Regions from separate parts of the Pseudovibrio sp. W64 genome, predicted to be linked through region 3. Evidence: riboswitches for the same ligand, from Rfam matches in the RefSeq annotation. Region 3 holds a riboswitch; each other region holds the start of a gene.
What was found. Region 3 has a riboswitch for thiamine pyrophosphate ahead of thiB (thiamine ABC transporter substrate binding subunit). Riboswitches for the same ligand answer to the same signal wherever they lie in the genome.
Positions count from the first base shown of each region.

Region 1: it holds a riboswitch for thiamine pyrophosphate, as region 3 does, so the genes downstream of both, thiC (phosphomethylpyrimidine synthase ThiC) here and thiB (thiamine ABC transporter substrate binding subunit) in region 3, are expected to answer to the same signal.
Region 2: it holds a riboswitch for thiamine pyrophosphate, as region 3 does, so the genes downstream of both, PsW64_RS09435 (hydroxyethylthiazole kinase) here and thiB (thiamine ABC transporter substrate binding subunit) in region 3, are expected to answer to the same signal.

Region 1 is NZ_LMCI01000047.1:13,818-23,818, reverse strand. Features, by position in the region: gene PsW64_RS25750 (N-acetylmuramic acid 6-phosphate etherase) at 1-485, opposite strand, end outside; gene PsW64_RS25745 (hypothetical protein) at 652-2,619, opposite strand; TPP riboswitch at 2,803-2,923, shown strand; gene thiC (phosphomethylpyrimidine synthase ThiC) at 3,039-4,838, shown strand; gene PsW64_RS25735 (FAD-dependent oxidoreductase) at 4,835-5,776, shown strand; gene thiS (sulfur carrier protein ThiS) at 5,773-5,970, shown strand; gene PsW64_RS25725 (thiazole synthase) at 5,972-6,739, shown strand; gene PsW64_RS25720 (thiamine phosphate synthase) at 6,739-7,332, shown strand; gene PsW64_RS25715 (HesA/MoeB/ThiF family protein) at 7,329-8,294, shown strand; gene PsW64_RS25710 (LacI family transcriptional regulator) at 8,302-9,342, opposite strand; gene PsW64_RS25705 (amylo-alpha-1,6-glucosidase) at 9,350-10,001, opposite strand, start outside.
Region 2 is NZ_LMCI01000018.1:132,342-142,342, reverse strand. Features, by position in the region: gene PsW64_RS09450 (OmpP1/FadL family transporter) at 59-1,324, opposite strand; gene PsW64_RS09445 (TRAP transporter substrate-binding protein) at 1,618-2,721, opposite strand; gene thiD (bifunctional hydroxymethylpyrimidine kinase/phosphomethylpyrimidine kinase) at 2,734-3,537, opposite strand; gene PsW64_RS09435 (hydroxyethylthiazole kinase) at 3,537-4,292, opposite strand; TPP riboswitch at 4,334-4,442, opposite strand; gene PsW64_RS09430 (Lrp/AsnC ligand binding domain-containing protein) at 4,653-4,889, shown strand; gene PsW64_RS09425 (xanthine dehydrogenase family protein molybdopterin-binding subunit) at 4,960-7,263, opposite strand; gene PsW64_RS09420 (DMT family transporter) at 7,666-8,640, shown strand; gene PsW64_RS09415 (long-chain-fatty-acid--CoA ligase) at 8,710-10,001, opposite strand, start outside.
Region 3 is NZ_LMCI01000038.1:443,784-453,784, reverse strand. Features, by position in the region: gene PsW64_RS18625 (amino acid synthesis family protein) at 1-532, opposite strand, end outside; gene PsW64_RS18620 (GntR family transcriptional regulator) at 644-1,342, shown strand; gene PsW64_RS18615 (DUF1330 domain-containing protein) at 1,342-1,632, shown strand; gene PsW64_RS18610 (thiamine ABC transporter ATP-binding protein) at 1,639-2,331, opposite strand; gene PsW64_RS18605 (thiamine/thiamine pyrophosphate ABC transporter permease ThiP) at 2,318-3,865, opposite strand; gene thiB (thiamine ABC transporter substrate binding subunit) at 3,841-4,833, opposite strand; TPP riboswitch at 4,855-4,961, opposite strand; gene katG (catalase/peroxidase HPI) at 5,078-7,255, opposite strand; gene PsW64_RS18590 (hypothetical protein) at 7,582-8,610, shown strand; gene PsW64_RS28000 (L-serine ammonia-lyase, iron-sulfur-dependent, subunit beta) at 8,611-9,141, shown strand; gene PsW64_RS18585 (hypothetical protein) at 9,588-9,809, opposite strand.

The sequences.
Region 1 (10,001 bases), on a different contig from region 3:
GCAGAGCGGGTAAAAGGTGTGGTGCCGCTTGCTGCAATACCCAAGACGACATCAGAAGCGCCGACATTGTTCTCTAAAATGAAAGCACGGCCTGCTTCTTCGCTGTCCTCAGCGCCTTCCTGCGGGCGTAACAATCCAGCTTCGCCACCTGCCAGACCATAGATCAAGCGATGCTCTGGCCAGCCAAATGTGGGGATGAGTTCAATGCCATCCAAAACGCCAAGCCTGCCTGAAGTACCTGCGCCGACGTACACAAGTCTACCTTCGGTTCCCTGCAATCTTTGGGCAGCAGCATCAACTGCGGCTTCCAGCTCTCCCAACGCAGACCAGACAGCGTTGAGAGCTTGCATTTGCCCCCCCAGCAAGGCTTTGAGGACTTCGTCAGTCCCCCATGTTTCCAAGCCTGCATAACGTGAAGATCTTTGCTCAGTTTCACGCCACTCCTGCGGATTGGAATGTTCTGGAAACCCCACTTTTTTGGATATGCTGGACACGAGACTCTCCCTGATACCAATAGCATACCAACAACTCACGATATGGCAATGATATATTAGAAAAGACCCGCAAATTGCGTAATCCCAATAGATTTCTAACAGTTACCTGTGACAATTGCAGACCACAGGTATTGTTTTGGACCTAGTTTTTTCTTGGTCAATCCCAGCGTGCTTCTTCTTCGCGGCGTACAAAGACGACCTGACGTCCATCAGGCAGCAACTGGCTGATTTGATCTGGGCCGCCGTGTTCATCAAACTCAACTAATCCAATGCCACTTGCATTCAGCAAGCGTCGACCATGATGCGTGCCCACAGGTTTGCGCGGAATAACCTTCATGCCGCGCCGTCTGGTGAGCCAGTTCAAGGGAGAGCGAGGCGCATAGAGCCAGCGGTTCAGATGGTCGAGTTTATCAAGCAGTTTGGCCGGGAACTCGTTTTTGATGCCACTGCTGCAGATTTGCCAGATGTCAGGCCCACGAGAATGTCCGCGTAACTCGACATCGTAAACAAAGGAATAGTGCACATCACCAGAAAGGATCGTAAAACGATCTGGCGTTTTGCGGTGGCGGAACACGTTCAAAATGCCATCTGCCGTTCCCGGATGTGCCATCCAGTATTCCGCATCCACCATGAGCGGCTTGCCCATGAACGTGAGCAGCTTCTGCAGCGTTTCGATCAGCTTTACGCCGAAGATCGGAGCTGCTGAGACGAGTAGCACGGCGTCTTTTCCGCGCAGAGATCGTTGTAAATCTGTGACCGCTTCCCAGTCCAGAAGACCCGAGGGTAGATACCCTGCCCGCTCTGATCTCCATCGGCGTGTGCGCGTATCCAACACCAGCAGTGGTGGGTCTAGTTCCCAGTGATAGTCCCAGTTTTCAAAGGCGAAGAGATGCTCCAGAAACTCATCGTAGCTATTTGTGCCGGGCACCGTGACAGCTTGCGTCATCGCTTCAAGTGTTCCACCTGAGAACGCTTCAGGTCGGTTGCCCCACCCCTGATTGAGCATATAGGCACACAAGGCATTGCCAATGATCCGTCGGGAGAACGGATGGCCGTAGGCGGTCTCTTCCCAATCACGGTTGAGGTTCCAGTCATCAGTGACATCGTGGTCATCAAAGATCATCGCAACCGGAAGATGGGCAAACAGGCGGCGCACCTGGCTGAGACCCGCAACAAACTCCTTCAGGATTTTCTGTTCGCTCTCATAGAGCGCTGCTTCTTCTGGTGTCAGTCCTTCGGGTGCATCTGTCTCAACCAGATCCCATAGCGCTGGTGACCAGACAAGGAGGTACATTGCCAAGAATTCAGCAAGTGTGATCAGATGGTTATGGGCGTGATCAGCAGTGAAGATCGGTTTTTCTACGCCACCGAACAAGACAAGCCAGAGCTTTCGGTTCTTTTCCAGACTTGGGAGAAACTTTTCGCGGCGGTAGTAGGTGTCGCCGTGTTGGTAGAAATCTGATGCCTTTGCAGGCACTTTGCTTTCCAAGCCTGCCAGCTGTTCCTCAGTGATGCCGAGTTTTTCGATGAGCCCATGGATAGCTCGCAGCATGGGGCCAGCAACATCATCTGAGTAAATCTGATCGCCACTCATCACGAGGGCAGCTGGCCATTTTTCCTTATCAACTTTGGTGCCCTTCTCAGCTCTGATGTGCTTTGCCAGAAACTGATCGGCTGCGACCAGACCATCGCCGGATTCGTGATGTGGTTTGCGGCAGGACCCGTGCAGGAGCGAGGAAACTTTTGAGCTTAGCAGAAAGCCGGGAAGCTCCTGATTTTCATAGCAGAGATCAGGCGCCCATACGGAATGATCCTGCCAACCAGCCTCCTCGTCATCCTCCATACGCAGAGTGAGGCGATAGCTGATCCAAGTATCATGCGGTAAAGGGCTTTGGAGAGGTAGATCGATCAGGAGGTAGTGGAGATGTACCCCTGCTGAGATCAGGTTTACCTCAGTTTGCGCTTTCGTCAGCTCGTAGGTTTGCGGTTCACCACCTTGTGGGAGCAAATCCAGTTTCACATCTGCTGGAGCGCGCACTGCGAGCCAGAATGTTAAACGTGAGGTTTCCAGTCGACGCAAGATCGGGCCAGCTAAAACGGATGGGAGAGAATAGTTTTCAAGCATTCGTTGATATTATTTTTCGCGATATCCAGATGTGAAATTCTTAGATGAGAGATAGGAACGCAAACCGCAAAATCCAATAAGTGTCAGCGACTCCCCTCTCATAAAATCCAACTTACAAAAGATTTCTGAACCTCGCCTGAACCGAACCTGCCTTGACACTAGTTCATAATCGTTCTAGCAAAATCATGTATGCAGGGGAGTCTCACCAAGGAGACTGAGAGGCTGACAGAGCGCAAGCTCGGCGACGCGACCCTTAGAACCTGACCCAGTTGATACTGGCGTAGGAAGCACGGGTCGCGGGGCCTGTTTGAAGGGCCAGTGTAACAACCGCGATCTTAGCAGCAGAAGTTCTTTCTGCCGTTTCCCAGCCAAAACTCATCTGGTGTCTTTTTCGAGTTATGAACTTGAGGAGCACCATTATGACGACGCCGAACCCATCCATCACCACAGGCGCTTTGCCAGCAGCGCGCAAAATCTATGTTCGTGGCAGCTTGCACGAAGACGTGCTTGTGCCCATGCGCGAAATCAGCGTTCACCCGACAGCAGGTGAACCACCGCTGCCAGTCTATGATAGTTCCGGCCCATACACAGACCCAACGGCAACAACGAATATTTCTGAAGGTTTGCCTGCTCTACGGCGCAAGTGGATTGAGGTGCGCGGTGACACTGAGGAGTATGATGGCCGCGAGATTAAACCTGAAGACAATGGTTTTGTGAAAGGCGACCGGCTTGTTCCTGAGTTTCCGGTGAAGCCTCGCCCCTTGCGCGGAAAGGACGGTAAAGCCGTCACCCAGCTGGCTTATGCCCGCGCTGGCATTATCACACCGGAGATGGAGTTTATCGCCATCCGCGAAAACCAGTTGCGGGAAGCGGTTGCAGAAGAGCGGTGTGGCAATGACTGGGGTGCGAGCATTCCAGATTATGTAACACCAGAGTTTGTACGTGATGAAGTGGCAGCTGGCCGCGCGATCATTCCGTCGAACATCAACCACCCTGAGAGTGAGCCGATGATCATCGGGCGGAACTTTCTGGTCAAGATCAACGCCAATATGGGTACATCTGCTGTTACCTCCTCCATGGAAGAGGAAGTCGACAAGATGGTGTGGTCGATCCGCTGGGGCGCTGACACGGTGATGGATCTGTCTACCGGTCGTAACATTCACAACACCCGTGAATGGATCATCCGCAACAGTCCTGTACCGATTGGGACCGTCCCGCTTTATCAGGCACTTGAGAAGGTGAATGGAGTTGCGGAAGATCTGACTTGGGAAATCTTCCGCGACACGTTGATTGAGCAGGCAGAGCAAGGGGTTGATTACTTCACCATCCATGCTGGCGTGCGCCTTCACATGGTGCCGATGACCGTTAATCGCGTGACGGGGATTGTCTCCCGTGGCGGTTCCATCATGGCGAAGTGGTGTCTGCATCATCACAAAGACAGCTTCCTCTATGAGCACTTTGACGAGATCTGCGATATTTGCCGCCAGTACGATGTGGCGTTTTCTCTTGGTGATGGATTGCGTCCGGGTTCCATTGCAGATGCAAATGATGAAGCCCAGTTTGCCGAGTTGGAGACGCTTGGGGAGCTGACCAAGATTGCATGGGCCAAGGATTGTCAGGTGATGATTGAAGGCCCGGGTCATGTGGCCATGCACAAGATCAAAGAGAACATGGATAAGCAGCTGGAATGCTGCCATGAAGCACCGTTTTACACGCTTGGCCCTCTCACCACGGATATCGCGCCCGGATATGATCACATCACCTCCGGCATCGGTGCTGCGATGATCGGGTGGTTTGGCTGCGCCATGCTTTGCTATGTGACACCGAAAGAGCATTTAGGGTTGCCGGACCGGGATGATGTGAAAACCGGTGTGATTACCTATAAGATTGCAGCTCACGCCGCTGATCTTGCGAAAGGATTGCCGGGTGCCCAGCGCCGGGATGATGCCTTGTCCCGTGCACGCTTTGAATTCCGTTGGGAGGATCAGTTCAACCTTTCTCTCGATCCGGATACTGCGCGAGAGTTCCACGATGAAACGTTGCCGAAAGATGCGCATAAAGTGGCTCATTTCTGTTCTATGTGCGGACCGAAGTTCTGCTCTATGCGGATCTCCCATGACATCCGCGCGGAAGCGCAGAAGGAAGGCATGGAGGCTATGGCGGCCAAGTTCCGGGAAGGCGGTAAACTGTATCTGCCACTTGAAGGAACAGAGCAGTGATTACGATTGCAGGAGCTGGCCTTGCGGGGCTGGCTTCCGCCTATGAGCTGGCAAAGCGCGGTGCATCCGTCACTATCTTTGAAAAATCCGCTAAACCGGGCGAAAGCAGTGTCGCACGGTTTGCCGGCGGCATGCTTGCTCCGTTTTGCGAGCGTGAAAGCGCAGAAGAAGACGTTGTTACATGTGGGGTGCAGGCCGCTGATTGGTGGTCTCAGGTAACGCCTGTGACCCGGCACGGAACGCTGGTGGTTACTCCGCCGCGCGATCAGGCCGAGCTGACCCGCTTTGCACGGCGGACCTCACACTTTACCGAGGTGAACGGTCAAGCGATCTCAGAGCTGGAGCCAGCATTGGCTGGACGCTTTGAGCGCGGGCTGTTTTTTAAAGAGGAAGCGCATCTGGATCCACGGCAGGCACTGGCTGATCTGACAGGTGCTGTTCAGGAGCTTGGGGTAGAGATCCAATATGGAAGGACTGCACCTGCGCGGGTCAATCTCAATTGCACAGCAACCGCATCCAGCCTTCCTGACTTGCGGGCTGTGCGCGGTGAGATGGCGATTTTGCATTGTCCTGAGGTTCAGCTTTCCCGTGTCATCCGGCTCTTACACCCACGTATGCCGCTTTATCTGGTGCCGCGGGCTGATGGGTTGTTCATGATTGGCGGGACCATGGTGGAGAGTAACTCAGACCGTCCCCCCACCCTACGATCCCTTACAGAAATGCTGAGCGCAGCCTTTGCCATTCACCCTGCCTTTGCCGAGGCCAGTGTGGTTGAAATTGGAGCGGGATTGCGTCCAGCGTTTCCAGACAACTTGCCTCGACTGGTCGAGCATGACGGGTCTCTCCACCTCAACGGGCTTTACCGCCACGGCTTTTTGCTTGCACCAGCACTGGTACAGCAAGCAGCACAACATCTTTTGAAGGAGGCTTGCGCATGAAGATCATCGTGAATGCGGAACCACGCGAGGTCACCAACGAAACGTTGGAGGATGCTCTTACGGAGCTGGAGTTCACCAGCCCCGCTGTTGCGACGGCTTTGAACGGCCGGTTTGTTCCTCGTGAGGACTACTCTGAGACATCCCTTTCAGAAGGCGATCGACTGGAAGTTCTTGCGCCTATGCAGGGAGGGTAACATGCAGCTTTATGGTACAGACATCAGTTCCCGGCTGTTGCTCGGGACAGCGCAATACCCTTCTCCTGCTGTGCTACAAAAAGCAATTGAGACCAGCAGGGCAGAGATCATCACAGTCTCTTTGCGACGCGAAACCGCTGACGGTTCTGGGGCTGGTTTCTGGGGGCTATTGAAAGATAGTGGCTGCAGAATTCTGCCCAACACCGCTGGGTGCCATAGCGTGCAAGAAGCCGTTGTTACTGCACAGATGGCTCGCGAGTTGTTTGGAACTGACTGGATCAAGCTAGAGGTTATCGGCAACTCAGACACCTTACAGCCCGATGTGTTTGGGTTGGTCGAAGCTGCGAGGCTTCTCTGTGCAGATGGTTTCAAGGTGTTTCCATACACGACTGATGATCTTGTGGTTGGCGAAAAGCTGTTGGAAGCCGGATGCGAACTGCTGATGCCATGGGGGGCTCCCATCGGGTCTGGTCAGGGCCTGCGAAATCCTGAGGCCTTGCGGGCCATGCGAGCGCATTTTCCGGATGTACCCTTGATCGTGGATGCTGGTATTGGGCGTCCCTCTGACGCCACGCGTGCAATGGAGCTTGGCATGAATGCTGTTCTGCTCAATACCGCAGTTGCCAAAGCGGGTGACCCGGTTTTGATGGCGCAGGCTATGGCGCAGGCAATTGACGCAGGGCGGAATGGATACATCGCAGACCCTATGGACCCGCGCGACATGGCGGTTCCCTCTACCCCAACCCTTGGCATGGCGGAGTTGATCTGATGGAACGGTTTTATCTGATTGCCGGAGACGCGGACTGGATTGAAAAGCTTGTCCCTCACGGCGTGAAGCTTGTTCAACTACGGATCAAAGACCAACCTGAACAGGTTATTCGACAGCACATTGCGCAGGCTCGTGATTATTGCCATCAACATGGTGTTCAACTAATCATCAATGACTATTGGGAGCTGGCATTAGAGCTTGGCTGTGATTTCGTTCATCTTGGACAGGAAGACATGGACAGTGCTGACTTTGCTGCACTCCAGAAGGCTGGTGTTTGCTTTGGTCTTTCCACCCATGATGAGGCCGAGTTGGATCGTGCTCTCTCCTTCAAGCCCGAGTATGTCGCTCTGGGCCCGGTCTATCCAACCAAGCTGAAGAAAATGAAGTGGGCTCCACAAGGTTTGGAGCGTGTCAGCCGCTGGAAACAGATGGTTGGCGAGACGCCTCTTGTTGCCATAGGTGGGTTAACGCCGGAGCGACTTGCCGGTGTGTTTGAAGCTGGTGCTGATAGCGCTGCAGTGGTGACAGACATTTTACAGGCACACGATCCGATTGCCCGAACTCAGGAATGGGTGGAGGCTTGTAAGCAATGACACGTTATGACCGCCAGATGCTCTTGCCAGAAGTTGGAACCGCAGGGCAAGAGCGGTTGCTATCCGCTCATGTCCTCGTTGTTGGTGCTGGCGGTTTAGGCTGCCCTGTCCTGCAATATCTTACCGGTGCCGGTGTGGGCGTTATCACCATTGTTGATCCCGATGTGATTGAAGAGAGCAATCTGCATCGACAGCCTTTGTATTCACCGGCAAATGTAGGGGAGAGCAAGGCCTATGCCGCAGCAGCTCGGTTACATGGATACAACCCAGAGGTGGAGCTACACGCCCTTAACATTGCTCTGGAACCTGCGAATGCGGGCGGACTGATTGCTCAGGCAGATATCATCGTGGATGCTGCAGATACGTTTGCAGCCTCTTACACGCTCTCAGATGAGTGCTACCGACAAGGCAAGCCGCTTATCTCAGCCTCTGCGCTTGGAACCTCCGGTTATCTCGGAGGTTTTTGTGGTGGTGCGCCATCACTGCGAGCTGTCTTCCCCTCCCCACCAACCAACTCTGCCAATTGCGCCAGTGCGGGTGTCCTCGGCCCTTCGGTCGGCAGCATCGGAGCCATACAGGCACAAATGACTTTAGCGGTGCTGCTGGACTTTTCTCCCAGCCCATTGGGTCGTCTCACCACAGTGGATTTTAAGGGATTTAAGTTCGGTGGCTTTTCGTTTCTCAACGCCAAAGAACCGGACTGGCATGCACCCTTTATCTCAGTTAGTGAACTGAGGCAGGACGACGTAGTGATTGAGCTTCGAGATGCATTGGAAGCCCCCCAACCTGTCTGCAATACCGCACTGCGCCTTGCCTCCGATGAACTTGGCCAGCACAACTTTAACCCTGCACACCGCATCACCCTTTGCTGCCGCACAGGCCTGCGCGCATGGCGCGGTGCAGAGGCGCTTGCAAAGCAAGGGTATAGGGATGTTGCTCTGATTGCAGATGGGAGCGGCTGAAGAGCCCTTACTGTCTCTCCAAGTTGCAGGTATCTGCGCCGCGCTCAATGAGGTCTGGTACGAACAGCTTTTGGAGATTGATAGGATCCTCACCGCCAATTAAGTCCAGCATGAACTTGCCCAGCGTTTCGCTCGGCTTTGATATCGGGAGATAACATGTTGTAATTGGCGGTGAGAAATACTGCGACACGTTCAGGTCATCTGTCGCAATAACGACAGCATCCCGGCCATGTTCCATACCACGCACCTGAAAGCCTGACAGAACTCCCATTGCGGTTGCTTCATTGGCACAGATGTAGGCAGTCGGCGGCTCATCAAACATGGACATTTCAAAAAGCTGTTCTCGTCCGAAGGCCGGTGTCAGGCGCCCGTAAGCAAGCAGTGAAGGGTCGAATGTCTGGCCCGCCTTTGACAGTGCGGCTTTGTAAGCCTCAATACGGTTTTGAGTATAGTTCAACTCTTCTCTGGCATTGATCATCGCGATGCGGCGATGACCTTTGGAGAGCAAACGCTCAACACAGATCGTCACAATACGGCGGTTATCGGTATCAACAAAGGCATGGGGTGCGCTGGCGTCACTGGTTCCGTAGGTAACAAACGGAAAGTCCTGCTCCTGCATGAAGCTGATGCGCGGATCATTTGCTCTCGTCCCGGAGATGATGATTCCATCGGCTTTTTTGTTTTGAACGATGCGTTTTATAACCTCAAAGCTATCATCAAAACTGGCAACCTGATGCTGCACAACTCTGTAAGGCGTATGCTCAATTGCACGGGATATTCCGCTGATCAGCTGCGTGTAACCAACACCTGCCCATTCGTCATCATCAGGTGATGCAATGACTGTGATCATGGCTATCTGATAGGTCTTGCCAGTCCGGAGTTGAACTCCACTAATGTTAAGTTCGTATCCCAACTCTTTAGCCGCTTGCAGTACTTTGTCACGTGTGCGTGGGCGCACCTGCGGTGAGGCATTTAGTGCTTTCGATACTGTTGCCGTTGAAAGCCCGGTTTCCTTAGCAATTGTTTTGATCGTCGGTCTTTGCGCCATGGGGTACTCAAGCTGGGGTCAGTTGCGCTTTGGAAAGCACATTCTGAAAACGAAGATAAACGGCAGATGTCCAAGCGAAGGCTTTGTCGCGAAGACCGGCTCCAGTCAAGGCATCAAAGTTTTCCGCCATTCCTGAGGCCTCGCAGGTTTTCATGAACCGCTTTGCCAACTCGTGAGCCAGCCGGATTTCGCCTTGCCAGCATAAACCGTCAAAGATCAGTAATGTCGTTGGAGCCCATATTGGCCCACGCCAATACCCATCGGCTTCATAATACGTGCTTTGCGGGTTTTCAGTAGCAGGTCCCCATTCAGTGAGAAAGCCCTGAGTATTGAACCTTTCTATGAGTTTGCCTGCAATCTCTCTTGGCAGATCACTGCCAAGCAGAAGAGGCATAAACTGCGCCAGGCTAGTGTCTGACAAGACCAAGTCTGGCTGAGCAGGTTTGCGGAACTCGAAGGTCTTGCCGTTCCATAACTGGTTTATCATCAGGTCTTTCAGTTGCTTACTGACATAATCATACTTACTCGCGGTATTCGGGTCTTCTGATGTGCGGTAGAGCCGCGCAATGCAGGTGGCTGTCAGGCATAGGAATGTTGGTAGGTCTGGTCCAACGACCGGACCGCCGTGATCGAAGAAACTGGCGTTGTCCCAGCCACTG
Region 2 (10,001 bases), on a different contig from region 3:
GATACGCAAAAACAAAGACTAAAGCAGTTCAGGTGATTCAGCTTAAATGCGAACTGCTTTAGAACTTCAAACGTGCACCAAAGCTGATGATGTCAACATTGGTGTCATTGACCGGCCCTTGAATGGTAATGCCCTCATAGAACGGGTGGTCCGGATTGATGTTGATGTTTGAGCTTTCTGGAAAGATATGCGAGTAGCCAAAATCAACTTCCAGCCAATCCTCGTAGAAGTAACTCACCCCAGCACTCAGCCAGAACCGGTTTGAATCAGGCAGTCGCGGTGTCCGGTTCGCTTCGTCAATTGGAGACCACTCATAAGCCAGCCCAAACCGACCAGTGATGTTCTGAGTGAAATCATACTCCGTACCAAGCGAGATGAAGTAGCCGTCGTTGTATTGGAATGGTAACTCGGAAACCACCTGATCCTGCAGATTGAACACCGGGAAGGTGCTAAACCGTGACCAATGCGTCCATTCAAACGTACCCATCCCGCGCCAGCGCTCATTCAATACCTGCTGGAAGGAAACTGTCACAGTCTCTGGCATAATGATGTTGGAACGAATTGGAGTTGGCGTGCCACCACCGACCACAAGCCGCCCCTTAAGGTTGTGCTCAATGGGCGAGCGATACCCAATACCAAGCTGAGTGCCTTCCCACGGCTTAAAAAGAGCTCCAAGGGTTGCCCCAAATCCGAGATTGTAGTCTTCGCCGCGCAGTTCCGCAGTTGGTGAATTCGCAGCAATTGGCGGAACACCCGTCGCAGACTTCAGCCTCACTTGCAAATATTGAAGCTGCCACCCAACCCCAACAGAGAATTTTTCGGTGACTTCATAAGCCGCCATCGGCGTAACATTGACAGAAAGCACACGGGAAGACCGCGCATAGACCTGCCCCGCCCATTCAATTTGAGGTTTGGTTTCAAAGCCATAAGGTGCATTGGAACTGACGCCAAGAGTAAGGCGGTCATTAATCTTCCAAGTGCCATATCCTGCTGGCACCCAGGCATCCACCCCAATATCACCTGAGGAGTAAGGAACTCCAGTAATTGGACCAAATCCATCAATTGTCGCCGTATCCAGATCAATCGTTGCGCGTGGAAACACAAATGTCTGCGAAGTTTCCACCTGGACACCGTCATGACCAGTCATGGTCGCCGGGTTCCAGTACATACTGGAGAGGCTTTTGGAGACAGTTGCATTTCCCGCAAAGGAGAGCCCCTGATACCACGCAGATTGCTCACGAACAGCAAAAGCACCGGCAAATGCATCAGACGCAATCAGCAAGGAAGAAAGGCTAGCGATCGTAATGGGTAAATATCTGGACATGCACGGTACTTTCTGTTCTCAAGAAAACATTCAAGTAGTGCCATGATCAACCTACGAGTTACTTATTGATTCGGCTCTCTTCCTCATGATTGAAAATATTAAAGAGTAATTGCACTGGCATATTTAAAGGTATGAGACGTCGACTTCATAAAACAACAATGCCCAGCTCACTTACAATCACTTGGTTATTCGCATTTCAGGCAGGTACACTGAAACATTTTCTGTGACAAAACTTCCGCATAACAAAAGGCCCTCCAAATGGAGGGCCCTTCAAACGCGATTTGATCTGCCAGTTAACTTCTTGCAGAGATGTTTTTGCCCAGTGAAAGAGCGCTCCACCCCGCCAGAAGCTCCTGCGCTTCTATGTAACTCTCATAAATCTTACGAGCTGTTTTGTCTTTCTGGGTATAGATATCCAGCACCTCAACACTGGTTTCCTTCAATGCTGCAAGAACCTCTTCCGGGAATTCGCGAATCTCTACCCCATGCTCTTCCTGCAGCACCTTAAGGCTCGCTGCATTCTGCGCATTGGCCTCAGAAAGCGCCAAGTCAGCTTCCACACGGCAAGCCTCTTCAACCACCGCCTGAAGCTCAGCTGGCAAACCTTCCAAAGCAACCGCATTCACAATTGCCTCACCGGTGCCGTTTGGCTTATTAAAGCCCGGACCGTAGTAGTATTTGACCAGTTTATGGAAGCCCAGCGCACTGTCTGTCCATGGACCGAGAAACTCTACACCATCCACCACACGCGTTTGCAGACTGGTGAAAATCTCGGAAGCTGGAATGTTGACCGGAGTAACACCAAGCTTGCGCATGATTTCACCACCAAGACCTACCATGCGCAGTTTGCGCCCTTTCAGGTCATCCAGCGTCTCAACAGGCTCACGATACCAGCCCGCCATGGTAGGGCCAGCATTACCAGCCATAAACGGCTTCACACCAAACGGCGCATAAAGCTCATCCCAAAGTTCCTGTCCACCCATCTGGTCCACCCAGGCAGTGTGCTCCTGAGGCAGCAGACCGAAAGGAACAGTCGTAAAAAACACCGAACCCGGCATCTTGCCAGCCCAGTACAAAGCAACTGAATGGCCCATCTGTGCAGTGCCGCTTGAAACAGCGTCAAACACCTCAAAAGCCGGAACCAGCTCACCTGCAGCAAACAGGCGCACACGCATCCGACCATTACTCATAATGTTGATGCGATCACAAATGCGTTGCGCAGACATGCCTGGGCCCGGCAGGTTCTTGGGCCAGCTGGTCACCATGCGCCATTCGATCACCGGATCAGCATCCTGAGCCAGTGCAGGTGCAGCAAGTGCAGCGCTACCGGCAACCGCCCCAGCAGTTAGCCCCAGCGCCTGACGGCGGGTCAGATTGTTTTCTTTGTTCTTGGTCATTATCTCCGCCTTTTATTCAGACCAGAATTCATGGAAATGGTGCACAGGCCCATGTCCCTCGCCTACGTCAAGCGTATCCGCAGCTTTAATCGCCTGACTAATATATTCTTTCGCTTCGCCAATGGCATCTTGCAGCGCCAACCCCTTGGCCAGTTCCGCCGCAATCGCAGAAGACAGGGTACAGCCAGTCCCATGTGTATTCTGCGTTTTATGTCTTGGCGCCGTATACCACCTCTCCACATCACGGGAGAGGAAGAGATCATCACAGGTATCATCAGATCCGTGTCCGCCTTTCAGCAGAACCCCGTTAGCACCCATGTCCAGCAGCAGTAACGCTTGTCTGTGCATGTCTTCACGGGATTCAGCTACCGGCTGGTCCAGCAAAAAGGCCGCTTCCTGCATGTTCGGCGTAATCAACGCCGCCATGGGAAACAGCTTCTGCTTCAGGACCGAAACGGCGGAGTTTTGCAACAAAACATCACCAGAAGTTGCAACCATCACCGGATCAAGGATGACGCGCTTAACATTATATTCCGCCAGCTTTGTGGCAATAACAGCGATAATCTCTGGCTGTGAAAGCATGCCGATTTTCACGGCATCCACCTTCAGGTCAGAAAAAACAGCATCCATCTGCTCTGCCACAAATGCTGGCGGCACATCATGAATACCTGTCACACCTTTGGTATTTTGGGCCGTCAGTGCAGTGATGACACTAGCCCCATAGACCCCACGAGCCGAAAAGGCCTTCAGGTCTGCTTGAATTCCGGCACCACCACCGGAATCCGACCCTGCAATTGTGACTGCAATCGCACTCATTAGGCCAATACCCCACCTTTATTATTCATTGTTTCGAGCTTGAGACGCTCGTTGAACTGGTCAGCCTTCAAGCCATAAAGGGTATCGATGAAAGCTGGAGTGAAGCTTCCCGGTCCGTTCGCCTGCTCTGCGGCAATCTCGCCGCATACACCATAGACAGCAAGCGCAGCAAGCACGGCAAGTTCCTTATCTGGCTCGGTAGCGGCAAAACCAGCCAGCACACCGCCCAGCGCACAGCCAATGCCAGTCACCTTGTCCATATAAGCATGCCCATTGCCCACGGTATAGGTCGTCTCCCGGCCAAACACAGCGTCTTCAATACCGGTGCGCACAATCAGTGCGTTCTCGGTGACAGCTCCACTCAGCCCAGCGCTCTCAGTCATGTTTGCTTTAAGGATCGAAACATTCTCTTTCAGAATATCTTTCGCAAACTCCATGCGAATGTCTGACCGATCTACTTTAACCGGGTCCAGAACCACGGGCATAGATTTTTTGGCAGCCCCTTCAAGCCCAAGCCGAATACCATGTCGCCTCTTTCCATCCAGCGTACCAAGATTGAGGAGCAACCCGTCAACACTCTCGACAAATGCAGGAATTTCATCATGGGCCGCTGTCATGGAAGGCACAATGTTACAAGCCAACATGATGTTCGCGGTAAGGCTCTGCGCAACAGAGTTCGTCAGGCAATGAACCCGAACACCACGCTCACGCACGCTCTCAAAGACTTCCCAGAGATTTTCACTTGTGTAGGACATTTGTTTTCGCTCCCCTATAGATTACGGCGGGAACGATTACCTTGGTACTCATCCCAATTCCCTCCGCCGGCACAATCCGGATCAGGTTCTAGGAGTTGGCTTTGCGCCTCTCAGCCCGTCAGTCACTTCCGAGCACCCCCATTGGTTAGAATTTTTTGCTAGCAAACAAGAGAGCGAACTGCAAGCGGAAACGAGAGGCAGCGACAAAAGGCAACTGGGGGTAGATTTCGCATAAAAAACGCAAAAGCTTGCAAAAAAACGCAGCTTCAACGCAAAATGCTCACAAAACAACGCAAACTCAAATTTGAGCGCATCCCTGAAAGACAAATCAGCCTTTCGGGACAGAAGGATAGCAGATTTATGATTCCGTTCTTTGTACAGATCAAATGCCAGCTCGGAAAAACCTATCAGGTTGCCAACGCCATCGCAGACGCGGAAGTCGCCTCCGAGATCTACTCCACCTCCGGGGATTTCGACCTGCTGGCCAAGTTCTACATCGATGATAACGAAGACATCGGACACTTCGTTGCAAACAAAGTTCAGGTCTTCGAAGGCATCCAGGACACCAGAACCATCATCACTTTCAAAGCGTTCTGATACCTACGAAAACAGGCGGGACACCAGCCCGCCTGCACAATCTTATTTCAAGCTTTACGATCTTGATAGCTTAACTCTGAGCGTCCTGAATAGCGCTCCAGACAGCAACCGGCGTCGCGGGCATATCTATATGCTCAACACCTGCATTCTTGCGCAGTGCATACTGCACAGCATTCATCACCGCCGGCGCCGCTCCAATAGAACCAGCCTCACCAGCCCCTTTGATGCCCATCGCATTTGTCGTGGAAGGAACATTGCTCGTCGAGAAGTCGAAATTCGGCAAATCATCAGCACGTGCAACATGATAGTCCATGAAGGACGCTGACAGCAGCTGCCCGGTTTCATCATAAACCGTGTTCTCACAAAGCGCCTGCGAGATCGCCTGCCCCGCACCACCATGCACCTGACCAGCCAAAAGCATCGGATTCACCGTCACGCCAAAATCATCCACGATCACATAACTGACCACGTCCGTCTTGCCCGTTTCCGGATCAATCTCCACCTCACACACATGCGTGCCATTGGGATAAGTACATTCATCCTGCATGACTTTTTCCGCTGCATTCAAGGTCTCCGGTTGCGAACCAGCCACATCAACAAGGCTGACTTGCTGGTCGGTACCAACCACGCGCACCTGCCCGTCTTCCAACGTCAGATCCCCAACACCAACCTCAAGCTTTTCACTGGCGATCTCTTTGATCTTCTTAACCAGCGTTTCAGAAGCCGCTTTCACAGATGGCATTCCAATCGGAATGGACCGCGATCCACCGGTACCACCGCCAGTCGCAACACGGTCCGTATCTCCCTGAACCATCTCAACCTGGTCAAGCTGCAAACCAAGATGTTCTGCAATGACTTGGCCATAAGCGGTGGCGTGCCCCTGACCGTTGCTCTGCGTTCCAATCAGCAAAGTAACGCTGCCGTTCGTGTTCAGCTCAAGCTTAGCTTCCTCACCACCGGCAAAGGCACAGGCCTCCACATAGGTCGATAGCCCAACACCGCGATACAAACCTTTTGCCTTGCTCTCCGCTTCACGCTCCGCAAACGTCGAATAATGAATCTCGTCCAGCGCCTTGGTCAGGTGAGTTCCAAAGGAACCCGTATCATACATGCGGCCAAGCGCTGTCGTATAAGGCAGAGCAGCGTCGGGGATAAAGCTCTGACGGCGGAACTCCGCCGGATCCATACCCATCTCATGCGCAGCTTTGTCTGCCAGACGTTCCATCAGATAAAGCGCTTCCGGACGCCCTGCCCCTCGGAACGCATCCACCGGCACTGTATTGGTATAAACGCCTGTCGCTTCCACCCATGTTGCGGGGATATCGTAAAGACCGGGGGTCATGGTGATGCCGATCTGCGGAATACCTGGGCCAAATTCGTGCAGGTAAGCCCCCATATTTGCAAGCACATGCACCTTGAGGCCGATCATCTTGCCGTTTTCATCAAGCGCTAGCTCAGCCGTGGATACATTATCCCGGCCATGCGCATCAGACATGAAGTGCTCAGTACGCTCTTGAAGCCATTTCACGGGATGACCAAGACGTTTTGCGGCAATCAGGCAAAGCGGATATTCAAGATAGGTGAACATCTTGGTTCCAAAACCACCACCCACATCAGGTGTCACAACGCGGATATCTTTAGGGTCGACGTTGAGTATGTTCTTGGCAATCAGATCACGCATCCCATGACCGCCCTGCGTTCCAGTGGTCAGCGTATACCTGCCGCTCTCACCATCAAACTCGCCAATACAAGCTCGCGGCTCAATCGCATTGGACACCAGACGGTTGTTGATCACCTTGATCTTGGTAACATGATGCGCATTCTGGAAGGCCTCTTCCATCGCCTCCTTGTTACCCATGCCAATGTGAAAGGCCTCATTAGACCCATGCTCAGGCCACACAAGCGGAGCGCCGTCTTCTAAAGCTGCTTCAGTTCCGATTGCCGGATCAACATCCTCGTAGTCAACCTCAATCGCCTCCATCGCAGCCCGCGCTTGCTCCACCGTATCGGCAACAACAAACGCAAGAGCATCACCAACAAACCGGGCTGTATCAGAGCAAAGAACTTCACGATGAGGCACCCAGTGCTTCGTCCCATCCAGCTGCCGAAGCACGGCTTTACACGGGATAGAGTTCGTCCCTTCAATATCCGCAGCAGTCAGAATAAGCTGCACACCATCCATAGCCCGTGCTTCATCCACTCCCTCTAAGGTGAACTTGGCAAACGCGAGAGGAGACCGCAAAACAACGGCATGTGCTGCACCAGCCACCTTCAGGTCATCCGTGTAATGGCCCTTGCCAGAAATAAAGGCAGCATCTTCTTTTCGGCGAACGGGAGCACCAATTCCAAACTTCGGTGTAGCAACCTGATTCATGAAAACCTCAAAAATCTGGAGAGCGACCCAACACCGCACCTCCCAATACAGCTTTTTACGTATCAGCAGAGAACGTACAGTGCTTTTCTCAGGCTGCAAGTGTTTTCTGGTTCACCGCAGAGGTGTACTTTCCAGAGTAACTTAAGGTCATTATCGCATTATTTAGAGCAAATTACGGAAGGGTACTTAGAGCTCTAAGTTGTCGGCAGCTTCGTGCTTACTGTCGAAACTCTCAAGCTAAAATTTGTTTTAGAATTTGACCAAACCGCAAACATTAGGTTATTTAAGCCATACACCCATCTGATCTTTGTTACGTTGTCCGCCCCCTGGCGCACACCATTTTGCACCAGACATCGGGTCTGGTCGTTTTGATCGTATCAAGGCAGCTTCGAAAGCAGTTACATGCCTGTTCCTTCAGCAGAGCCTGAAGGCAGCTCATCATCTGCTGCGTTAAAAACAAGGTTTTCCGCAAAATGGCAAAGCCTGTCTAATAACACACGCGGCATCTGCTGGGCCCTTCTGGCAACATTCCTTATGGCCGTCATGAGCACCATCATCAAGCTGCTCGGCGATCGCTTACACGTTACTCAAATCCTTATGCTACGCCAGTTTTTCATGCTGGTGATCTCAGCACCGATCATTATCAAAGGATTTCCGGGTTCGCTCAAAACACAGGCTCCACTGCTTCACCTGGGCCGCATCCTGCTTGCGTCCTCTGCAATGTATTTCGGCTTCACCGCAGTCATTCACCTGCCGCTTGCTGAAAGCACAGTGATTGGTTTTGCACGCACGTTTTTCATCACGATCTTTGCAGTTTTCTTTCTGAAAGAAGTTATCGGCATTCACAGAATTTCGGCAACTATCCTTGGCTTCATCGGTGTGATGGTCATCGTCCAGCCCGGCACCGGCGCGGAAATGAGCATCTACAGCTTCATGGCGATCTTGGCCTCAGCCTGTGCCGCACTCGTAGGCATCATCCTGCGCAAGGTCACTCAGGTTGATCAGCCCATCACGATCTTGACCTTTCAAGCAACATTTGTGGGTCTGATCATGGCCCCCTTCGGCATCTATTATTGGGTATCAATCAACCTAAATGATGCGATCCTCCTGCTCTTGCTGGCAGGTGTCAGCTGGAGCGCTCAGATGAGCAACATTCAGGCCCTCAAGTTTGGTGAGGCCTCTGTGATTGCACCGTTTGATTATATCCGCCTTGTCTACGCGGCAATCATTTCTGTCGTAATCTTCGGCATCTGGCCGCTCTGGACCACATACCTTGGTGGCGCAATTATTGTCGCAGCTTCCCTTTACACCCTGCACCGCGAGACTGTGCTGGGCAAGAAGGTGGCAACTGGAACAGCGCCCACGAAAACGCACTAGAGCAAACGCTAAGCTCAAGCAAAAAGCCCTCGCAAATGCGAGGGCTTTTCTTTTTTCACGAAGTAGCTATCAGCTGGCGTTTTCAGTGCTGCGTGTCTTGGCAGCCTCTTCCTCAACCAGCTCTTTCTTGGAGAGTTTACCAACCATGGTCTTTGGCAGCTCCTCACGGAATTCAATCGCCTTCGGCATCTCAATCTTGGAGATGTGCCCCTTCAGGAAGTCTTTCAACTCTTCTGCAGTCGCGCTCTGACCATCTTTCAGCTTCACAAAGGCCTTCGGTGCCTGACCGCGATACCCGTCTGGAATAGCAATCACGATAACCTCAGCAACGGACGGATGCTGATAAAGCGCCTCCTCGATCACACGCGGATACACGTTGTAGCCAGAACAGATGATGAGGTCCTTGATGCGATCAACGAGGAAGATGAACCCCTCATCGTCCATGTAGCCCACATCACCAGTATGCAAGACACGGCCACCTTCCAAAGTCTTGGCGGTCTCATCAGGACGGTTCCAGTAGCCCTTCATGACCTGCGGGCCGATGATGCAAAGCTCACCTTTTTCGCCTTGTGCAACGATCTTCTCAGGCTCATCCAGATCACGAAACTCAACAGTCGTCCCCGGCATTACAACACCGATAGAACCGTCTTTGCCAGTTCCGTCCATAGGGTTAGCTGAAGCAACCGGAGAGCTCTCTGTCAGACCGTAGCCTTCCACCAGAACGCAGCCTGTCAGGGCTTCAAACTTTTGCTTCACTTCAACAGGCAGCGGCGCTCCACCAGACATACAATAGCGGATTGATGTCAGATCGTAGTTCTTCGTCAGCTCACTGTTGTTGATCGCGGTGTAAAGCGTTGGTACAGCCGCAAACAAAGTTGGCTTCTTCTTCGCAGCCAGATCAAGCAGTTCTTTCAGATCAAACCGCGGCATAAGCAGCATCTCAGCAGCGCCCAGAATGGAAAGGTTCTGCAGAACAGTCATCGCAAACACATGGAAGAATGGCAGCACACAAAGTGTCTTCTCGTAGCCGCGCTTCAAGCCACCGTAATGGCTTTCCAGCATCTCCATGTTTGACGTGATGTTGTAATGCGTCAGCATCGCACCCTTAGGCACACCAGTAGTACCACCGGTATACTGCAGGATCGCCACATCTTCCTTCGGCTCAATCTCAACCGGAGTAATGCCTTTGGACTTTGCAAGAAAATCTTTGAAGCGGATGTGAGCTTTATCAGCTGGAATGTTGGAAACATCCTTCCGCTTGAACAGCTGGAACAACAGCTTCTTAGGCTGAGGCAGAATGTCAGCCATCGGACATACAATGATGTTGTCCAGAGCACCTTCTTGACGAACAGCTTCCACAC
Region 3 (10,001 bases):
GGTGCGGGCGTCCTGAGAGTGAAGCTCCCAGTGCGATGACGATTTCATCTGGGCCCGGAGCATCGGGAATAGCAAGCTGAATGGTGAGATAGTGTGAACGGCGACCACCATCATTCTTGTCCATCAGCGGAATCATGATCGGAGCGTTTGCACCAGCGCGGGTGTTGCAGAACGCCAGATAGGTTTTGGCGCCGACAGCTTCACGGTAAAAATTACCAAATTGCAGGGTGTGAATGAGCGCAGAGGCATGCTCGACTTCACCGTTCACACCAACAACAGCTGCTTTACCGTAACCCTCAACAGCTTCACCAGAACCTGCAAAGTTGATGATCATATCCGTCAGCAAGCTACCAACATCTGGTGCAACATCATGGATGCCCGGACGCAGATCTTCAACAAAGCCCTGCCCAGCCCATGGGTTCTTGATCACAGCAACGGCCGCAATCATCCGCAATGGGGTCTCTGCTTTTTTGCCACCTTCAATCAGCGTGTCTTCCACGTGAAGAAGTGTCTTGCGTATCTCTGCTGGCATTGGTCTTCCGTTCATTCCACTGTCAAATTCAATGGTGATAAGATGGTATACCATAATACCGAATGTCAATACCTTCTTGCGAATGAAGTCAACGCAAGCTAGATTGATGCCATGATCTCTACTGCAAATAATCCTTTGAAAATTGAGCGTCCCACCATGACGCTTCGCGATATGGCTCTTGAGAAAATGAGAGCTGCTATCATTGCCGGGCATTTCCAGTCAGGAGACCGTTTGGTCGAGCGGCCACTTTGCGACCAGCTTGGCGTAAGCCGTTCAGTTGTAAGGGAAACAATCCGATACCTTGAAGCAGAAGGCCTTGTTGAAATTCTGCCAAACAAAGGCCCGATCGTTGCCAAACTGGATTGGGAAAACGCGCAGCAGATCTACGAAATCCGCATGCTTTTGGAGACCAGTGCCGCACAAAAATGCGCTGAACTAGCCAAAGATGGGGATAAGAAAAAACTTGGTAAAGCGCTCGCTCAGCTCAAATTGGCCTACAGCAGCGGCGAAACAAACGACCTGTTTGAAGCAACAACATTATTCTATCAGTGCATTTTTGATATCAGCGGCCAGAACGTTGCATGGGAAGTGGTACAGCGACTCAATGGTCGCATCAGCCGTTTGCGCGCAATGACTTTGGGTACTCGTGACCGCCATGATGCAGGTTACAAACGGATCGAGAAAATCTACTCCGCAATCGAAACGAACGACCCTCAGGCCGCTGCAGCTGCCATTCAGTTACATCTGACGGAAGCCGCAAATATTGCCAAGACCCTTCTGACTGCAGAACTGAGCAAAAGCGAAAAATAATGCCTAAAGCCTACTGGATTGCCCACGTCACAGTCACGGACGCTGACGCCTACACAAACTACACCCAGGCCGCTCCAGCCGCCTTCCAAAAATACGGCGCCCGCTTCCTCGCCCGCGGCGGAAAAACCGAGCACCTGGAAGGCACCACACACCCCCGTAACGTCGTCATCGAATTCGACACCATGGAACAAGCCCTGGCCTGCTACCACTCCCCAGAATACCAAGAAGCCAAAACCCACCGCAAAACCGCTGCTTTGGCAGACATTATGATCGTTGAGGGGTTGGAATAAGCTTCCCTACCCCAAATACTCTCGCAATGCTTGCGGTGGGTTGTTGAGCAGTTGTTGGGTTTCAGCAGGTGGGTGCGCTGATCCGTCCGCGACGAGGATTGCTTTGTTCGTGATGCGGCGGGCATCTTGTGGGTCATGACTGACCATGAGAAGCGTCGTGCCAGTTTCTGCAACAAGGTCTGCGACCAGGTCCAGCATCTCGGCTTTAAGCGCTGGACCAAGGGCCGCGAAGGGTTCATCGAGTAACAGCAGATCACGGTGCTGAACCAATACACGGGCAAGCGCGACACGGCTTTGTTGGCCACCAGATAGTTCAGCTGGTTTGCGTGCTCCCATCCCCGCCAGACCGACCCGCGCAAGGGCTGCTTCTACTTGTTCTTGCTCAGGTTTTGAGAGCTTTCCGTTAGGCCGCAAACCGAGGGCTGCGTTTTGAGTCGCGGTTAAGTGCGGAAACAGATTGCCATCCTGAAACAGCATGGCGATTGGGCGTTTTCCCGGAGCCTGCTTGGTAAGCTCTTGTTCCTTCCAGAAAATGCGTCCTTGCGATAATTCACGGAACCCGGCAATAGCCTCAAGCAGGGTTGATTTTCCTGCGCCAGATGGGCCAATGACGGCAACGCTGCTGCCAGCTTCAACATGCAAGTTGGCCTGCAATTGGAAACGGCCATTTGCAATGAGACAAGAGCTAAGCTTCAGCATGCCAGCGACCTCCCCGGTCTAAAATCCAGAACAGTGCCATTGAAAGCACAAGCAGTAAAAGAGCTCCGCCGGCTGCTGCCTGCATTTTGTATGCCCCCATCAAGCGGTAAATCTGTAAAGGCAGCGTTGCAATTTCCGGATCTGCAAACAGGGCAATCACGCCAAGGTCTCCCATGGAAAGTGCTGCTGCAAGCCCCGCAGCAAATCCGATCTGTGGCCGCATGCGTGGAATGAGGACACGTGAGAAGAACACCCAACCTTCCATATTCAGAGACAAGGCCAACCGTCCATGTCGCGAAACCGTATCTCGTGCAGCAGGGACAAGAATGCGAAGTGCAAACGGCAATGCCATCGCCGCGTTGACCAGTGCCGTCACAGGAAGAGCAAGGTCAGACGGGTTTGCCCACGGGCGTATGATGATAAACAAGCCCGTTCCGATCACCAGTGGAGACGCTGCCAACCCCAAAATTCCGACAAGCTCAACCACGCTATGTCGGCGAACGGCAACGGCTGCTGCCATAGGCAATGCGAACAGCAACAAGATCACCGTGCTGGCCGCAGCGACAGCAACGGAAACAAGCGCCGCCTTCAACACAATAAAGGGCACCAGAAACAGACCGCTAAGGCCTGAAAGAACAACGGCACTGAGCGGCAAAAGCAAAAAGAATGTTGCAAGCAAAATCCAGAAGGCGTCTGCAACAGGTGCACCACCATCCCAGCGCCGGATCGCTCGGTCCAGTCCTGCACCAAACCCTTCACCGCGCGAAAGCTTTAGGGCTGCAAAGGCTGCTGCAGCAGTGAGCGTGAGTTGCAATGCAGAAAGCAGCGCGGCCCGTCCAAGATCAAAGTCATATGTAAATGCCTGATAGATCGCCAGCTCAATGGTTGTCGCCCGTGGCCCACCACCAAGTGTCAGAGCAACAGCAAAGCTTGTCAGGCAGATAGCAAAGATCACAGCCAGTGCACCGGGTAAAATGCGCGCGAGCATGGGGAGTTCGATCAGTCGAAACAGAGCTTTTCCATCACACCCCAGCTGTGCAGCAAGGCGAAAACGCTCTGAAGGGATTTCTTGCCACCCTTGTAAAATCAATCGGGTTGCAAGCGGAAGGTTGAAGAAAACATGAGCCAGCACAACACCGTGGAGGCCATAAATGCGAATGGGTGAAGCACCAAAATAAACAAGCACATCAGATATCCAGCCCGCACGGCCAAACACCTGTAGTAACCCAAGAATGGCAACGATAACTGGTAGAATGAAGGGGGCACCGAGCAGTGCAATGAGCAAACTGCGGCCCGGAAACCGCCGTCGCGCCAGGGCGCGCGCAACCGGCACTGCCAACGCAACACTGATCACAGCAGAAAGCACGGCCTGCGTGAGCGTAAACTTGAGAGCGGCCCAATCGGAAGAGGAAAAGCCGTGACCCGCTTCGGCTCGCAAGGCAACCGCGGCCAACGTGCCAAGTATGAGTGCCGCGACAAGAAATGCCGCGGCAACACCGGGAAGCGAACTTACTGGCTGAGCGCTTCTAGCCATTCCGGCAGAGCCTCACGTCTTGCAGCAGCAGCTTCTTCAGGCTTAAAGAACAAAGCTTTTTCAGGCACCTGCAGAGTGTCGAACCCAGCAGGTAAACCACCTTTTGGTGTCACAGCTGGATACATCCAGTTGGTTGTTGGAATGATTGTCTGGAAAGCATCTGAAACCATGAAGTTCAGGAACTTGTCTGCCAACTCTGGCTGATCAGTCCCGGCAAGCTTTGCCGCTACTTCAACCTGCATGTAATGGCCTTCTTCAAACGCGGCAGTGGTTTTGCTGTTATCTTCCTCGGCAATCAGGTGGTAAGCCGGAGACGTGGTGTAACTGAGCACCATGTCCGCTTCCCCATCAAGGAATAGACCGTAGGCTTCTGACCAACCTTTTGTAACCGTCACGATGTTATCGGAAAGATCCGCCCAAACATCAGCAGCTTCGTCTCCGTAAGCCGCTTTCACCCAAAGCAACAACCCGAGGCCGGGTGTAGAGGAGCGTGGATCCTGAATAAGGATCTTGGCATCACTCTTCGCAAGCTCGCGGAAGTTGGTTGGTACGGTTTCGCCAGCCTTGTGTACGAAGGCAAAGTAGCCCCAGTCGTACGGCACAAAGGTTTCGTCAGCCCACTCCATTGGCAGTGTATATTGGGCTTCAACAGAGTGTGGTGCAAACAGGCCAGTTTTCTTGGCAGTCTCTACCAGATTGGTGTCCAGACCCAGCACCACATCGGCATCTGAGTTTTTACCTTCAAGACGAATGCGGGAAAGCAGTGCTGCGCCATCTTCGACGCCAACAAGTTTCAGGTCACACTCGCATACAGCCTCAAACGCTTCTTCCACTTTTGGGCCTGGGCCCCAGTCAGAAACGAAGCTGTCGTATGTGTAAACTGTCAGTTGAGGCTTCTCAGCAGCCATCGCTGATGTTGCAGTGAGTAATCCCGCAGCAATTAACAGATGTTTCAAGTCATCCTCCATTGCGGCGAGAGGGCAAGGATGGGTGAAACCGGTACCCTTCCCTCCGCCGGTTCTAGCCGGTTCAGGTTCAACGGGTTCGCCACTAAAGCATCTCAGCACGACAAATACGCGCACCCCGAGGTCAAGCGGTTCTTAACCGGAAAAACACAGAAGCGCAACTGGATATAGCTGGGATGGAGAGGGCACCTGTAGGGAGTTGCAAGAAGAAGCCCGGGCAGTTCCCTGCCCGGACTGGTCGCATTTATTAGGCTGTCAGGTCGAAGCGGTCGGCGTTCATGACCTTGGTCCATGTTGCCACGAAGTCGCGAACGAACTTTTCGTGGTTGTCATCCTGAGCATACACTTCAGCATAAGCGCGCAGGACTGAATTGGAGCCAAACACAAGGTCAGCACTGGTTGCAGTCCACTTAGGCTTGCCAGATTTGCGGTCGCGGATCTCATAGGTGCCATCTTTGAGTGGATGCCAGCTGTTGTCCATATCGGTCAGGTTGACGAAGAAGTCCGTTGTCAGCTGACCTTCGCGGTCCGTGAAGACACCATGCTTTGAACCGCCATAATTGGCACCAAGAACGCGCAGGCCACCAACAAGTGCAGTCATTTCCCAGCCAGTGAGACGGAGGAGCTGAGCACGATCCAGCATCATCTCTTCCGGGCTAACAGCGTACTCTTGCTTCTGCCAGTTACGGAAGCCATCAGAAATAGGCTCCAATACAGAGAAGGATGTCGCGTCTGTCATCGCATCTGTTGCATCACCGCGACCAGAAGCAAATGGAACTTCCACGTTGAAACCAGCTGCCTTGATGGCATTTTCTACACCAACGTTGCCTGCCAGCACGATCACATCTGCGACTGAGGCTCCTGCCTGCGCTGCAATTGGTTCAAGCACAGCCAGAACTTTGGCAAGCCGGTCTGGCTCATTGCCAACCCAATCCTTTTGAGGAGCAAGGCGGATACGAGCACCGTTGGCACCACCGCGCATATCAGAACCGCGATAAGTTCGTGCGCTGTCCCAGGCGGTTTTGATCAGGTCTTCATTGCTCAAACCACTTGCCGCAATTTTTGCTTTCAGCGCAGTAACATCATAGTTGGTGTTGCCTGCTGGAACAGGATCCTGCCAGATAAGGTCTTCTTTCGGCACATCCGGGCCAAGATAATTGGCTCTCGGTCCCATATCGCGGTGGGTCAGCTTGAACCATGCACGCGCAAACGTATCTCTGAAGTACTCAGGATCTGCGATGAATTTCTGACAGTACTCATTGTAGATCGGGTCAACCTTCATCGCCATGTCCGCATCCGTCATGATCGGATTGTGACGAACAGACGGGTCTGTTGGATCAACAGGTTTGTCTTCTTCCTTGATGGACACCGGTTCCCATTGCCATGCGCCGGCAGGAGATTTTACCTGCTCCCATTCATGGCCGAACAGCATATCGAAAAAGCCCATATCGAATGTGGTTGGGTGTGTGGTCCACGCACCTTCAATGCCAGAAGTAAAGGCATTCGTTGCTTTGCCATCCTGTCCGGGGTTAGACCAGCCAAATCCCTGCTCTTCAAGACCAGCGGCTTCCGGTGCGACACCGATGTTATCGACGGCACCGCGTCCATGGGTCTTACCAACGGTGTGACCACCGCACGTCAGCGCAGCAGTTTCCTCGTCATTCATTGCCATACGAGCAAAGGTTTCGCGGATCTGATCGGCTGTTTTTTGCGGACCGGGAACGCCATTTACGCCTTCCGGGTTCACGTAGATCAAACCCATATGGGTTGCTGCAAGCGGGTTTTCGAGCGTTGAAGGGTCATCCAGATCGTCATAGCGCTCTTCACTGCGTGCAAGCCATTCTTTCTCAGATCCCCAATAGGTGTCGATCTCTGGACCCCAGATATCCTCACGGCCAAACCCGAAACCAAAGGTTTTCAGACCCATGGAGTCATAGGCGATAGTGCCTGCGAGAATAATCAGATCAGCCCAGGAGAGAGTGTTACCGTACTTTTTCTTGATAGGCCAAAGCAAACGGCGGGCTTTATCAAGGCTTGCGTTATCAGGCCAGGAGTTAAGCGGAGCAAAGCGGATGTTGCCGGAACCGCCGCCACCGCGACCATCTGCAAGACGATAAGAGCCAGCTGTGTGCCACGAAAGGCGGATCATAAGGCCACCATAATGGCCCCAATCCGCTGGCCACCAGTCCTGACTGTCGGTCATGAGCGCATGAACGTCTGCCTTCACCGCTTCAAAGTCGAGTGATTTGACAGCATCATGATAATTGAATCCTGGGTCCATCGGGTTGGTACGCGCACCATGTTGATGGAGGATGTCGAGATTCAAAGCATCAGGCCACCATCGGGTAACCGGCTTATCCATCGATGTATTCGCGCCATGTACCACCGGACAAACACCGGCTGTCTTGACATCGTTACCGTGCATTGCTGTCTCCACTATCTAATTTGGCTCTTGCTGGTTTTGACGTAGCGTTTACCTTAAGCGGTGAGACGAAACGATGCATCCAGCAAATTCTAGACTGAATATAGGTCGCCAAACACATTAAGTGAAATTGCATCTTCTGCACATATCAATAAGTTTTTCTTATTGTATAAATTTGAAGGTAAACGAAGGTGCTTAGATTGCTCCTCTGAGCTCTCCTCATCACACACGGAAACGCTTTTCGCGAGGTGAGGAAAGCATCAGGTCTGCCCTTCAATGCATCAGTAATCCATGTAAAATATCACATTGTTTTTCGCGGAGAAATTTGCATGAGCACTATCAGTCTTCTTAATTCCATAATTGGTCCGGTGATGAGAGGACCCTCGAGCTCTCACTCTGCAGCGCCATACTTCATAGGAAAGACTGTCCGCCAACTTTCCCTTTGTGATGGTGATAAAATTGTGAATGTTGAAATTGCGTTCGATCCAGAGGGCTCATTTGCCCAAGTCTATACCAACCGAGGCAGTGACGAAGGCTTTGCTGCAGGCTTGATGGGAGAAGAGGTCACCTCACCTAAATATCGACAAGCTCTATCTGATCTGATGAACGGCAAGCCGTTTACGCTAGAGATCAACATTAGAAATTTAGACACCAACGATCATCCAAACCGAGTGGAAATTGCAGTCACGGTTGAAGACAGCGAAGGCGCACTTCGGGAAGATCACTTCAAAGGCCTTTCAATAGGCGGCGGGATGTTCAAGCTCGATAGCTTTAACTCTTTCGCAATTGATGCGACTGGGAGCGATTTTATACTTCTGCTGGAATGTGGAGACAATTCATCTCTTCAGCAGCTTCCCTCAAATGCAAAGGTACAAGCTCGTGTCTGTGCAGGTTCAAAGAATAGCTACCAACTTATTGAGATCAAATCCAGTTCGCCACTATCACCTCAACAACCAGAGTTGAAAGACATGATAGAACAGAGCTGGAAGGTCAGGTCCTGCACACCTGTCCAATTCTCTGTCCACGACGAGGCCCCTCTTTTTGCCAGCCCAAAGGCTTTGGTCCAACAAACCAGCAGAGGACACGGTCTTGCAGATCTTGCTTTGTCCCTGGAAGCCAAACGGTTAGGCTTGACTGAACCCCAAACACGAAAAGCCTTTGCAGACCGCTATGATGTGATGATGGACGCAGTTCAGGCAGGCCTAGCGCTTACCAATCAATCATCCAATATGAAGTTCCTGAAACCGAGCGCAAAGCAGGTTGGTGCAGCAAATCCCGTGGAGATTATCGGCTCACCATTCTTGCAGGATGCGCTTAGCGCTTCTCTCGCAGTTATGGATGCAAACGCAAATCGGTGAGTGGTTGTCGCTGCTCCAACAGCTGGAAGTTCTGGCATCATACCGGGCACGCTATATTCCTTGAAACAACAAGGTGTTGATCGTGAAAGGATTATCGACGCCCTTCAAGTCACAGCACTTGTGGGAGCTGTTTTTGCTGAACACGGAAGTTTTGCCGCTGAAACGGGAGGATGCTCAGTGGAGACTGGTGCTTCAGCCGCAATGATCTCAGCTGGATTGGTCCATCTGTTTGGAGGAACAGCACAACAAGCCTTTAATGCGGCATCACTTTGTCTGATGAATACGCTTGGTTTGGTTTGCGACCCAGTTGGTGGGGAAGTGGAAATTCCCTGTCATGCGCGCAATATCGCTGGGATCGCGCATGCGCAATCGTCTGCGGTTGCTAGCCTTTCTGGTTTTGACGCTGTTTTGCCATTTGATGAGATGGTCATCAGCACACAAAAAGTAGGCAAACAAATGCACTCTGACTTGCGCTGTACAGCTCGCGGTGGATGTGCGGCAACACCGACCGCCTGTGCAATGTGCGGATGAGGTTGATCCATAGATATCAATTCCTTAACCGCTAATACTCCCCTCAATCGTCTCCTTACAGCTGTTCAGGAGCTTTATCATCTCGGAGGTGTCTGGGTTACAATCTGAGGCGGCTAGCGCATCAACCACCATCTGCCGGACGGCGCGTTAATCGGCGACATTGACTTGCCAGCTTCACGCTCAACCGTGCCACCTTCGATATCAAGAAGCTGGACACCCTCTACATCACCAGCGCCTGCCTCCCAGCCTACCCAAGACTCCCGCCTGTAAGTCGGGTGAAAAGGACATTCATAGATCGGATTTTGAGGTGAAGAGGGAGCTCCTCTCACCCTTTTCAAACAAACCAGATCAGGCCGAGCCAGATCCAGAGGGGGGCTGGGACTATGGCCCAGATGAAGATGGCGGGGAGGTACTCGTAGATTTTCATGGGGCTCTTCCGAATTCCGTCAGATCAATTCAAATGCTTCTGCCAGGGTCACAACGCAGGCGACTGATATGCCGAGTGTTACGAAGACACGAATGTGTTTGAAGAAGGCTAGCTCTGCCTTGGGTTTCACGCCGGAGCCATATCCTCTGCCATCCAGGTAGATGCTTGTGATCATGGTCAAAAACAGTAGGAACCAGAGAGCAACCAATCCTTCTGCGATCAAGACGATGGCGGGCAACATTACAGGTCTCCGTAGTTTAAAAGGTTCAGAGCAGGCGGTGGCACATCAGAGCAATCAGTGTTCTTTACGAGGAAGAAATTGACAGCTTAATTCAATGCCAAACACTGGTGAGACAGCCCCTGCCCTCTATCGTGACAACTTTTCGATTCATAATATCTATTTCATATATATCTTTATCATCGCACATGACAA